Regions from separate parts of the Streptomyces sp. NBC_00461 genome, predicted to be linked through region 2. Evidence: predicted binding sites of a transcription regulator. Region 2 holds the regulator's gene; each other region holds the start of a gene.
What was found. The regulator HspR, encoded in region 2, represses chaperone genes until heat shock. The targets are predictions, from matches to a motif close to TTGAGNNNNNNNNNCTCAA.

Region 1: dnaK (molecular chaperone DnaK) is a predicted target of HspR. The motif match lies at 1,894-1,912, and genes of this name have one in related genera.
Region 3: lon (endopeptidase La) is a predicted target of HspR. The motif match lies at 1,571-1,589, and genes of this name have one in related genera.

The regions. Positions count from the first base shown of each region.
Region 1 covers NZ_CP107902.1:8,073,370-8,077,472, reverse strand. The annotation lists gene dnaK (molecular chaperone DnaK) at 1-1,848, opposite strand, end outside; gene OG870_RS37440 (OsmC family protein) at 2,013-2,441, opposite strand; gene OG870_RS37435 (vWA domain-containing protein) at 2,499-4,103, opposite strand, start outside.
Region 2 covers NZ_CP107902.1:5,353,660-5,357,762, reverse strand. The annotation lists gene OG870_RS25090 (alpha-E domain-containing protein) at 1-181, shown strand, start outside; gene OG870_RS25085 (transglutaminase family protein) at 183-1,025, shown strand; gene OG870_RS25080 (substrate-binding domain-containing protein) at 1,125-2,243, opposite strand; gene OG870_RS25075 (heat shock protein transcriptional repressor HspR) at 2,462-2,911, opposite strand; gene dnaJ (molecular chaperone DnaJ) at 2,917-4,095, opposite strand.
Region 3 covers NZ_CP107902.1:6,609,640-6,613,742, reverse strand. The annotation lists gene lon (endopeptidase La) at 1-1,548, opposite strand, end outside; gene OG870_RS31070 (GNAT family N-acetyltransferase) at 1,725-2,381, shown strand; gene OG870_RS31065 (rhomboid-like protein) at 2,551-3,327, opposite strand; gene OG870_RS31060 (hypothetical protein) at 3,432-3,560, opposite strand; gene OG870_RS31055 (spermidine synthase) at 3,731-4,103, shown strand, end outside.

The DNA of each region.
Region 1 (4,103 bases), 2.7 Mb from region 2:
CTCGGCGTCGACCACGCCGTCCTGCTCCGGCGGTGCGGTGTGCTGTTCGGTGCCGGTGTCGGTGTCGGTGTCGGTGTCGGTGTCGGTGGGGGGCCGGTCGGCCTGGGCGTACATGGCCTGGCCCATCTTCTGGCTGACGGTGGCGAGTTTCTCGACGCCGGTGCGCAACTCGCCCGTCTCCGCGTTCCGTTCCAGCAGGCCCTTCAGTTCCGTGACGGCTTCCTGGACCTCCGTCCTGGTGTCCGCGGGGATGCGCTCCTCGTTGTCCCGTATGAACTTCTCGGTCTGGTAGACGAGTTGCTCGGCCTGGTTGCGGGTCTCGGCGGCCTCGCGGCGGCCGCGGTCCTCCTCGGCGTACTGCTCGGCCTCCCGCATCATGCGGTCGATGTCGTCCTTGGGGAGGGCGGAACCGCCGGTCACCGTCATCTTCTGTTCCCGGCCCGTCGCCAGGTCCTTGGCCGACACGTGCATGATGCCGTTGGCGTCGATGTCGAAGGCGACCTCGATCTGTGGGATCCCGCGCGGGGCGGGCGGCAGCCCGGTCAGGTCGAAGACACCCAGCTTCTTGTTGTACGCGGCGATCTCCCGCTCGCCCTGGTAGACCTGGATGCCCACCGAGGGCTGGTTGTCGGTGGCCGTCGTGAAGATCTCCGAACGCCGGGTCGGGATCGTCGTGTTGCGCTCGATCAGCTTCGTCATGATGCCGCCCTTGGTCTCGATGCCCAGGGACAGCGGTGATACGTCGAGCAGCAGGACGTCCTTGACGTCGCCGCGGATGACACCGGCCTGCAGGGCCGCGCCGACGGCCACGACCTCGTCGGGGTTGACGCCCTTGTGCGGGTCCTTGCCGGTGAGGTCCTTGACCAGGTCGGTGACCGCGGGCATCCGGGTGGAGCCGCCGACGAGGATGACGTGGTCGACCGCGGACAGTTTGATGCCGGCGTCCTTGACCGCCTGGTGGAAGGGGGTCTTGCAGCGGTCGAGGAGGTCCGCGGTGAGCTCCTGGAACTGGGCGCGGGTCATCTTCTCGTCGAGGTGCAGCGGGCCCTCGGCGGAGGCCGTGATGTAGGGCAGGTTGATCGTCGTCTCGGACGAGCTGGACAGTTCGATCTTCGCCTTCTCGGCGCCCTCCCGCAGCCGTTGCAGCGCCATCTTGTCCTTGCCGAGGTCGATGCCGTACTGGCCCCTGAACTTCTTGACCAGGTGCTCGACGATCCGCTGGTCCCAGTCGTCGCCGCCGAGGTGGGTGTCGCCGTTGGTGGCCTTCACCTCGATGACGCCGTCCCCGATCTCCAGCAGTGACACGTCGAAGGTGCCGCCGCCGAGGTCGAAGACCAGCACGGTCTGCTCCTCGCCCCGGTCCAGGCCGTAGGCGAGGGCGGCGGCCGTGGGCTCGTTGATGATCCGCAGGACCTTCAGTCCCGCGATCTCCCCGGCCTCCTTGGTGGCCTGCCGCTGCGAGTCGTCGAAGTACGCCGGAACGGTGATCACCGCGTCCGTGACGTCCTCGCCGAGGTAGGACTCCGCGTCGCGCTTCAGCTTCTGCAGGACCCGCGCGGACAGCTCCTGCGCCCGGTAGCGCGTACCGTCCACGGAGCCCTCGTCGGGGAAGCGCCACTGCGCGTCGCCCATGTGCCGCTTCACCGAGCGCGCGGTCCGCTCGACGTTCGTCACGGCCTGCCGCTTGGCGACCTCGCCGACCAGCACCTCCCCGTTCTTGGCGAAGGCCACGACGGACGGTGTGGTCCGGGCTCCCTCCGCGTTGGCGACGACCGTGGGTTCGCCGCCTTCCAGGACGGCCACCACCGAGTTCGTGGTCCCGAGATCGATCCCGACCGCACGTGCCATCTCCGTCCCCTTCCGCCAGGGCGCTTCCAGACTCCAGCACAAAACTTGAGTGGGCTGTTGTCAATGCCGCGTACCCCACGTACGCCGGGTACCCCGGAAACGACGGTGCCGCGCCCCCGGACCGGCGGGGCGCGGCATCGAAGGCCGTACAGGCCCTACGGGTGTCAGGCGAGCTTGGCCGACAGGGTGATCGTCGTGCCGGTCAGGGCCTGGCTGACCGGGCAGTTCTTCTTGGCGTCCTCGGCGGCGGCGACGAAGGCGTCGTTGTCGATGCCGGGGACCGTGCCCTCGACGGTGAGGTGGATGCCGGTGATGCCCTCACCCGGCTGGAAGTTCACGTCCGCCGAGGTGACGAGCTTGGTGGGCGGGGTGCCGGCGCCGTTCAGGGCGTGCGACAGCGCCATGGAGAAGCAGCTGGAGTGCGCGGCGGCGATCAGCTCCTCGGGGCTGGTCTTGCCGTTGGCGTCCTGGGAGCGCGAGGCCCACGTGACCGGCTGTGCCTCGATGGCACCGGAGGAGTCGAAATTGACGACACCGCTGCCCTCGATCAGGCTGCCTTCCCAGACGGTGTGTGCGGAGCGCGTGGTTGCCACGGTGAGTCCTTCCGAATTCCGATTGTTCCTTGCGACGCCATCCGATCACATTCCTGCCTACTGCACCCGAAACACGGGCCCACGCGCGGTGAACGGCAGGCGTGCGCCCTGCGGGATCAGATACGCGTGCTCGCGCCGCATCCGCAGCACGTCGCACCAGCCGTCCGTGATGACGAGGACGGGGGCGCCCGGCGGGAAGTCGTCCGCGCGGTGCAGCAGGTCGATGCCGGGCTGCAGGGCCGTGCCCCCGCGGCCGTGGACCCGGACCCGGCCGGCGATCTCGGTGACCGGCACATAGCCCGCGTCATGCGGGGCCGCGTCGCAGAAGACGACGCGGGCGGCCGGTACGTCGCGGGCGCCTGCGTAGGAGGCGATGGCGCCGAGGGCCTTGCCCAGCAGCGTGCGCTCCATCGAGCCCGAGGTGTCGAGGACCACGCCGAAGGTGCAGCGGGCGATCTCCTCGGGCGGGAAGTAGCGGCCCGCGCGCGGGATGTCCGGGGTGGAGGACTGGCGCCGGGAGGGGCGCGCGTACGACCGTACGGGCTGCGGGCTGGGCACGAACTCGTCGAACCAGCGGGCCAGTTGGGCGTCCCAGGGCAGCGGCGGGTGGCTGAGCGCGCGGATCTCCTCGACCAGGCCGCCCGGCAGGAGGCCGCGCTCCTGCTGCTGGTGCAGGTCCAGGCCCTGGTGGAGGCCGCGGCGGTAGAACTCGTCGAGGTCGACGTAGTCGCCGGGCGGGCCCAGCGGGGCGCCCAGGACGTCGCCGAGGCCCTTGCCGCGCAGGGTGGCGAGGCGGCGCATCCGGCGCAGGTCGCCGGCGAGGCGGTCGTAGACCTCCTCGGAGGAGAGACCGGCGAGGGCGGGGTCGTACAGCAGGCCGTCCGGCATGGTGCCGACCTGCATCTCGCACAGCCAGCCGTTGATGACGTAGTCGCAGGCGATGTTGAACAGGTAGGGGTCGCGGGTGCCGCAGCGGTCGCCGTGGCGCAGGGCGGCGTGCAGCATCTCGTGGGCGAGGATGAACCGCCATTCCTCGCCGTCGAACCGGCGCAGGGGGTTGATGTAGATCTCGCCGGACTCCGGGTTCACCGCGGCGACGGAGATGCCGTGGGCGCGGGTGAGTTCGGCGTCGGCGACGAGGGTGATGCCGGCCGCGATGCCGCCGAGCAGCGGGTAGGAGGAGATGAACCAGCTCAGGGCCTGCTGCCAGGGGCGCTGTGGGGCCACTTCGCCGGTGAGGGAGTCGCGGCGGCCGCCCGCCATGTCCATCGCCGCCGACACGGTCCGGGTCAGGGCGGTGGCGAACGCCAGTTGGTGGTCCGGGGGCTGCATCCAGCCCGCCCACGGCAGGAGCAGCAGGTCGGGCTCGTCGCCCGCCGTTCCGCAGCGCTCGTACGCGGGCGGGATCCCGTCCCGCCGCCAGCGCGCGGCGAGTTGCTCCTCGTCGCCGTCAGGATAGGACGCGGGGAGTTCCTCGGGGGTGGTGCCGATGGTGAAGTTCAGCAGGAAGCGGTTGACGACGACGCAGCGCGCGGCGAGGTCGTACCGGTCGGGCTGTTCGCGCGGCTGCGGGCCCTTCACCGCCGGGACGTGTCCGAAGCCGAGGTGCAGCACGGCGTGCGCGAGGGCCCAGGCCCAGGCGGCGGGTTCGGCCAGGCGTCT
Region 2 (4,103 bases):
GCGCCGCCCCATCGGCCGGCTGCGCACCCGTCTCGAATACCTGGACAGGCACGCCCTCGAAGACCAGCTCCCGGTCCTGCTGCGGGATCTGCAGCAGGCCTGTCTGGCGTCCGCGGACGCGGTGGCGGAGCGGTTCTTCCCGTACCAGGGGCCCGTCGAGTGGGCCCAGGAAGGAGCCTGAGATGGCTCGTCGCCTTCGTATCAAGCACACCACCCGGGTCTCCTACGCCCAGCCCGCGGCCTCCTCGCACAACGAGGTCCGTATGACCCCGCTGACGCTGCCCGGCCAGACCACCCTGGACGCCCGCGTCACCGTGAGCCCCGCGACGGCCACCTGGTCGTACTGGGATTACTGGGGCACCCAGGTCACCGGCTTCGACCTGATGGACCCGCACGGCAACCTCACCATCACCGCCTCCAGCCTGGTCGAGACGTCACCTGCCGACGCGCTCCCGGCGGCGCCCACTTGGGCGAAACTGGCCGAACTCACGGTCAACTCACGCCTGTTGGAGTTCACGAGCCCGACGGTCCGTACGACGGTCCCGGCGAAGCTCGTCAAGAAGGCGCGCAAGGCGGCGGCCGGCCTCGACCCGCACGACACGGCGACGGCCGTGTCCGCGCTGGTCGCCGGCCGGGTGTCCTACCTGCCCGGCGCCACCAGCGTGAACACGTCCCCCGCGGAGGCCTGGGAGCAGGGCGCGGGCGTCTGCCAGGACATCACCCACCTCACCGTCGCCCTGCTGCGGGGCGTGGGACTGCCGGCCCGCTATGTCTCCGGCTACCTCCACCCCGACCGCGAGGCCGAACTCCACCGTCCCGTCGCCGGGCAGAGCCACGCCTGGATCGAGTACTGGGCGGGCGACTGGTGCGGCTACGACCCCACCAACAGCACCCGGGCCGACGAGTCCCACGTCGTGGTGGCCCGAGGCCGCGACTACGACGACGTCACCCCGCACAAGGGCATCTACCGGGGTGTGGCCGGCGGGCCGCCGGAGGTGTCGGTGGAGTTCACCCGGGTGGCGTGAACCCAGGCTCGGGCGGCTGCTCCACGTACGACGCGAACCTGGCCGGCACCGGGTTCGCGTCGTCCGCGCGGCACACGAGGGAGACGGTCGACAACCGGCCTACTTGAGGCCGATCGCCGCGCACTTCGAGGCGTACTTCGACGTGCAGATCTGGGAGATCTTGTAGATGCCGTCGGCGACGACCGTCGCCTTGATGTTCTTCTTCGTCAGGGCGGTCACGGTGACGAGCTGCGCGGGGATGCCCTTGTCCGTGGGGCTGTCGACCGTGTCCTGGGTGAGGGCGTCGAACTCGATGTCCTTGCCCTGCACCTTGGCCACGGCCATCTGCGCGGCGGCCTGGGCCTCCTGCGGGTACGACTTGTACACGCTCATGTACTGCTGGCCTGCCACGATCCGCTGCACGGCAGCCAGTTCCGCGTCCTGACCGGTGAGCGGCGGCAGGCTGGTGATGCCGGCGTCCTCCATGGCCTTGACGATGCCGCCGGCCATGCCGTCGTTGGCGGAGTAGACGCCCGCGATGTTGTCCTTGCCGATCGCGTTGATCGCCTCGGTCATGTTGGACTCGGCGTTCTTCGGGTCCCAGTCCTTGGTGTCGTACGACTCGGCGATCGTCACCTTGCCGTTGAGTTCGGACAGGGCGCCCGCCTTGAACTGCTTGGCGTTCGGGTCGGTGGGCGAGCCGTTCATCATGACGATCTTGTCGGAGGTGTCGACGCCGCTGCCCAGCGCGTCGAGCAGGGAGCGGGCCTGGACCTCGCCGACGAGTTCGTTGTCGAAGGAGATGTACGCGTCGATGGGGCCCTCGGCCAGCCGGTCGTAGGCGATGACCGGGATACCGGCGTCCTTCGCCTTCTTCACCTCACCGGCGATGGCGTGCGCGTCCACCGCGTCCAGCAGGATGGTGTCGACCCCGTCATCGATCATCTTCTGCATCTGGGACGCCTGCTTGTCCGCGCTCTGGCCGGCGTTGACGTAGTCGACCTTGCCCTGGTTCTTGGTGAGCGAGGCGACCTGCTCCTTGATGATCGGGTAGTCGAAGTTCTCGTACCGGGTGTTGGCCGTCTCCGGCAGCAGCAGCCCGATGGTGACGTCGTTGCCCTTCGTGGGGCTCGCCGACTTGCCGTCCCCCGACACGTTCAGCACCCCGCAGGAGGAGAGCGAGAGGGCGGTCGTGGCGACTGCCACGCACAGGGCGATACGACGGCTACGGGTGTTCACTGCGCTTACCTTCCGACACCTTCCGAACCAGGGTGCTTCACGCGGCCCAGGTGAAGGAAGCCAACGCTTTCTTCACACGATCGTCAAGGAATAACCGGGTAATGAGACGTCAACGTTAGAGTCAGGCCACTACGTGTCGGTCTGTCACCCGAAGGCCCGAACATGGCGAAGGGGCCCGGAATGTCTCCGAGCCCCTTCCACGACCTGCCGCGAGGACGTCAGTCGGACTGCTGCCGCTTCGGCCGCCACACCACCAACGCACTGGTCTGCTGCACCTCCTGGTACGGGACCAGATCGCGGCGGTACGACGCGTGCACCGCCGCCTCACGCTGCTGCATCGCCGCCGCCGCGCCCTCGACCGCCGACTGGAGTTCGGCGACGCGCTGCTGGAGCGCGGCGACCTGGTTCTCCAGTTCGATGATCCGCTTGATGCCGGCCAGGTTGATGCCCTCGTCCTGCGACAACTGCTGCACGGTGCGCAGCAGTTCGATGTCGCGGGCCGAGTAGCGGCGGCCGCGGCCGGGCGTGCGGTCCGGGGAGACCAGGCCGAGGCGGTCGTACTGGCGCAGGGTCTGCGGGTGCAGGCCGGAGAGCTGGGCCGCCACCGAAATGACGTAGACCGGGGTTTCCTCGGTCAGTTCGTACGGGTTGCGTCGACGGCCGTCCATCTCTGTCAAGCTCCCTTCGCGGCCTGGAACAGCTCCGCCCGCGGGTCCTCGCCCGCGGTCGCCTCGCGATACGCCTCCAGCGCGTCACGAGCCTTCCCCGTCAGGTCCACCGGAACACTCACCTCGACGGTGACCAGGAGGTCGCCGCGGGTGCCGTCCTTGCGGACCGCGCCCTTGCCCCGGGCACGCATGGTGCGGCCGTTGGGCGTGCCCGGAGGCAGCTTCAGGGTGACGGGAGGGCCGCCCAGGGTGGGAACCCTGACCTCGCCGCCGAGGGCCGCCTCCGCGAACGTCACCGGGACGGTGACGGTGAGGTTGTCGTCCCTGCGGCCGAACACCGGGTGCGCTTCGACGTGCACGGTGACGTACAAGTCGCCCGCCGGGCCGCCCCGTTCGCCCGGGGCGCCCTTGCCGCGCAGGCGGATGCGCTGGCCGTCCGACACCCCGGCCGGGATGCGGACCTGCATGGTCCTGGACGACTTGGCGCGGCCGCTGCCCTTGCAGACCTCGCAGGGGTTCTCCGCGATCAGGCCGCGGCCCTTGCAGTCCGGGCAGGGGTCGGTCAGCGAGAAGCCGCCGCCGGAGCCCCGCGCCACCTGGCCGGTGCCGACGCACGTCGGGCACACCCGCGGGTTGCCGTTCGCGTCGCCGGTGCCGGAGCAGGCCTTGCAGGGTGACTGCGAGGACATGCGCAGCGGGACCGTCGCCCCCTCGATCGCCTCGGTGAAGCTGAGGCTGACCTCGGTGTCGATGTCCTGGCCGCGCCTGGGCTGCACCCGCGTGGTGCCGGAGCTGCCGCGGTTGAACAGGCCCCCGAAGACGTCACCGATTCCGCCGCCGAAGCCCCCGGAACCCCCGGCGCCCTGGGGGTTGCCTCCGAAGAGGTCGCCCAGGTCGAAGTTGAACGAGCCGCCCGCGCCGCCCGGCCCCGGGCGGTAGCCGCCGTTGCCGAAGAGGGTGCGGGCCTCGTCGTACTCCTTGCGCTTCTTGGGGTCTCCGAGGATGTCGTTGGCCTCGGAGATCTCCTTGAAGCGCTCCTCGGCCTTGGCGTTGCCCTTGTTGGCGTCCGGGTGGAACTCGCGGGCGAGCTTCCGGTACGCCTTCTTGATCTCGGCCTCGGTGGCGTCCTTGGGGACGCCGAGGACCTTGTAGTAGTCCTTCTCGATGAAGTCCTTGGTGCTCATCCTCGACG
Region 3 (4,103 bases), 1.3 Mb from region 2:
CAGGTGGTCGCGGGCGATGACGACCTTCTCGTCCTCGGTGTAGCCGTCCAGGCGGACCAGCTCCATACGGTCGAGCAGGGCCTCCGGGATGGCCTCCAGGACGTTCGCCGTGGCGAGGAAGACGACGTCGCTGAGGTCGAGTTCGACCTCCAGGTAGTGGTCGCGGAACGTGTGGTTCTGCGCCGGGTCCAGGACCTCCAGCAGTGCCGCCGCGGGGTCGCCGCGGAAGTCCGAGCCGACCTTGTCGATCTCGTCGAGCAGGACGACCGGGTTCATCGAACCGGCTTCCTTGATGGCGCGGACGACCCGGCCGGGCAGGGCACCGACGTAGGTACGGCGGTGGCCGCGGATCTCGGCCTCGTCGCGCACTCCGCCGAGGGCGACGCGGACGAACTTCCGGCCCATGGCGTGTGCCACCGACTCGCCGAGAGACGTCTTGCCGACGCCGGGCGGGCCGACGAGGGCCAGGACGGCACCGCCGCGCCGGCCGCCGATGACGCCGAGGCCGCGGTCGCTGCGACGCTTGCGCACCGCCAGGTACTCGGTGATCCGCTCCTTCACGTCCTCCAGGCCCGCGTGCTCGGCGTCGAGGATCGCCTTGGCGCCCTGGATGTCGTACGCGTCCTCGGTCCGCGTGGTCCACGGGAGTTCCAGGACGGTGTCCAGCCAGGTGCGGATCCAGGAGCCCTCGGGGGACTGGTCGCTGGACCGCTCCAGCTTGTCGACCTCCTTCAGCGCCGCTTCCCGCACGTGCTCCGGGAGGTCGGCGGCCTCCACGCGGGCGCGGTAGTCGTCGGACTCCTCGCCGTCCTGTTCGCCGTTCAGCTCGCGCAGTTCCTTGCGGACGGCTTCCAGCTGGCGCCGGAGCAGGAACTCCCGCTGCTGCTTGTCGACGCCTTCCTGGACGTCCTTGGCGATGGTCTCGGCGACGTCCTGCTCGGCGAGGTGGTCGCGCAGCTGCTGGGTGGCGAGCTTGAGACGGGCGATCGGGTCGGCGGTCTCCAGCAGTTCGATCTTCTGGTCGGTGGTCAGGAAGGGCGAGTATCCGGAGTTGTCGGCGAGCTGGGACACGTCGTCGATGGCCTGGACGCGGTCCACGACCTGCCAGGCGGCGCGCTTGCGCAGCCAGGCGGTGGCGAGGGCCTTGTACTCCTTGACCAGTTCGGTGACGTGGCCGGGCAGCGGCTCCGGCACGCTCTCGTCGATCCTCGTCCCCTCGACCCACAGCGCGGCGCCCGGGCCGGTGGTGCCGGCGCCGATCTTCACTCGGCCGCGGCCGCGGATCAGGGCGCCCGGGTCGCCGTCGGCCAGCCGGCCGACCTGCTCGACGGTGCCGAGCACGCCGGTGCCCGGGTATGCGCCGTCGACACGTGGCACCAGCAGGACCTTCGGCTTCCCCGGTTCGGACCGGGCGGCGGCCTGGGCGGCCTCCACCGCGGCGCGTACATCGGGGTCGTTCAGGTCCAGCGGCACCACCATGCCGGGCAGCACGACCTCGTCGTCGAGTGGCAGCACGGGCAGGGTGAGCGGTGTGGACGTCGAAGCCATGATCTACCCTCCGGCAGTCAAGTTGAGTTATGCCGACTCAATGCACGGGACGCCATGAATGTTCCCGAGGTCGTGTTCGCCGTGAGCGATCACCTCTGTCGATGGAGCGTGAGCTGCACATATCTTCGGTTCAGTAATAGACGAAGGTGGAACTCAGTCATTACAGGAGGGGTGTCGTGGACGAGGTCGTACGGGCATGGGTGCACGGGTGGGTCGTCTCGCGCCGGGCCGGTCCCCCGATGGAGGAACCATGGGGCTGGACGGTCGACGTGGGGCTGGTGGACCAGGTCTCGCGCCATGTCTTCGGCGCGACGAACGACGACGTCGACGAGGACACCGTGCGGAAGGTGGCCGGTGCGGTGACCGGGGCCGGTGTCTGGCTGAAGGTGTTCCGGGATCCGTCGGTGGCGCGGGAGTGGGTGGGCGCGGGCTGGTGGGTGGATCCGGAACCGGGGTATCTGATGACGATTCCGCTGACGGGAGCCGAGGAGACGGAGGTTCCGTACGGCCACCGGTTGCGGTCCTGGACGCGGGGCGGTGTCACCACGGTGCTGGTCGCGGCGCCGGACGGGTCACTCGCGGCCCGCGGCCAGATCGCGACGAACGGCGCGACGGCGGTCGCCGACCGGATCGAGACCGCGCCGGCACATCGGCGACGGGGGCTCGGGAGCGTGGTCATGCGGACCTTGCAGCGCACGGCGGCCGAGCAGGGCGCCGAGACGGGCGTGCTGGCGGGGACTCCGGCGGGGCGGGCGCTGTACGAGGCGCTGGGCTGGCGCACTGTGGCCCCGCTGACGAGCGCGAAGTTCGTGGGCCCGGCGGGCCGGCCCTGAGCGGGGCATGTCGGCCTCGGGCTTGCAGGGCCAACGCCAAGAACCTGCAACGCCGTTCACAGGAACGGCGTTGCAGCTTCCCGAACCCGTTCACAGGCTGCGACCCCCAAAAGCCCGAGGGCTCCCAGGAACCCCAGGACTCCCAGGAACCGCGGGACTACCAGGGCCGCTAGCGGGCCGCGCCGGGCGGCCCCGCCCGGTGCCAGCGCCTGATCATCGGCCAGGTCGCGATGCCTATCGCCAGCGAGATCAGGTGCCCCCAGTTGGTCATCGGGTCCGTGAACTCGATCAGGTCCTGGACCAGCATTCCGCCGAACAGCGCCAGCAACGGCCAGCGCAGCCACGGCGTGAGCAGTCCGGCCAGGGCGCCGACGCCCGCCGCCACGCCGAAGCTGATGCCGTAGTCCAGGCGGTGCAGGGAACTGTCGGGGAGATGGCCCACCAGGACCGCGAGACCCACCGTGCCCTCGGTCGCGAGGGTGGCCAGGACGTGCCCGAGCAGGAAGACGACGGCCGCCCGCCCCCCGCCCATCCGCCGCTCCAGCGCGGTCATGACGAGCAGGAACGCGAACATGTACGGCGAGGCGATCCCGCCCGCCACCCACAGGGCGCTGGCGAGCAGCACCAGGACGGGCGTCTGCACGAGGTGCGCCACGTCGGTGCTGGACGCCTGGTAGAGGGTGTAGACGAGAGAGGGGGAGGCGTACGCGGTGATCAGTGAGGTGAGGACCAGGACTGCCGCGTAGGCGAAGGTGAACGGGGTGCCGGTGGGGGTCGGCAGGAGGCGCCAGGGGCGGAGGGCGCGGGCCGTGCGGACGGGCACCGGCAGGCTGGGCGCCACGATGCTCGCCGGGCCGCGCTGGCGGGGCATGCCGTCCAGGAGCCCGGACACGCCGGGCGGGGGCGCGACCGAGGGCTCGTTCTCGGCCGTCGCGGTGTGTTCCACGGTGAGGCGCTCCTTCTGTTGCGCTCCACCCTCGACAACCGCAGGGGTCCCTGTCTGTGACCGACGCCACGCGAGAGGCGATTCACAGCAACCTCTCAGGCTTCTTACGCGTCCGGGGGCAGTTCCTCGCCATCGGCCGTGCCGGCGTGCGCCGCCCGGGTCGCCGGGTCCCGGTCGCCGGTGCGGTGGACGGAGGCGTCGCTGATGGCGTCGTCGCGGAGGCCCGCGCGCATCGGTTCACTGCAGCACTACCTGCCGCTCCGCTCGTCCTCCCACCGTCTCGCACCACGCCCCTGCCGGAGCCCTGCGGCCGCCACCCCACGGCTCGCCCGCGCTCCTCTTTCTCACGGCACTCGCGGCGTGAGGCCCGCGGCGCGCCCCGCAGCTCATGCAGGATGGGGCCATGACCGCCAGCTGCGACACCCCTTTAGTCCTGGACCGGCGCGAGGGCCCGTACGGCGAGGTCGTGCTGCGCCGGCACGGCGCGTTGCTGCAGATCATCGCCAACGGCTGCTTCCTGATGGACACCTCCGACGGCCGTTCGGAGCGGCGGCTCGTGGACGTCGCACGCGACGCCCTGGGCCGGCGCACGGAACCGGACGTACTGATCGGAGGCCTGGGTGTGGGGTTCTCCCTCGCGCACGCGGCGGCCGACCCGTACTGGGGCGCGATCACCGTCGTGGAGCGCGAGCGCGCCATCATCGACTGGCATCGCGACGGCCCCCTCGCCGCCCTCTCGGCGCAGGCCGTCGCCGACCCGCGCACGGAGATCGTCG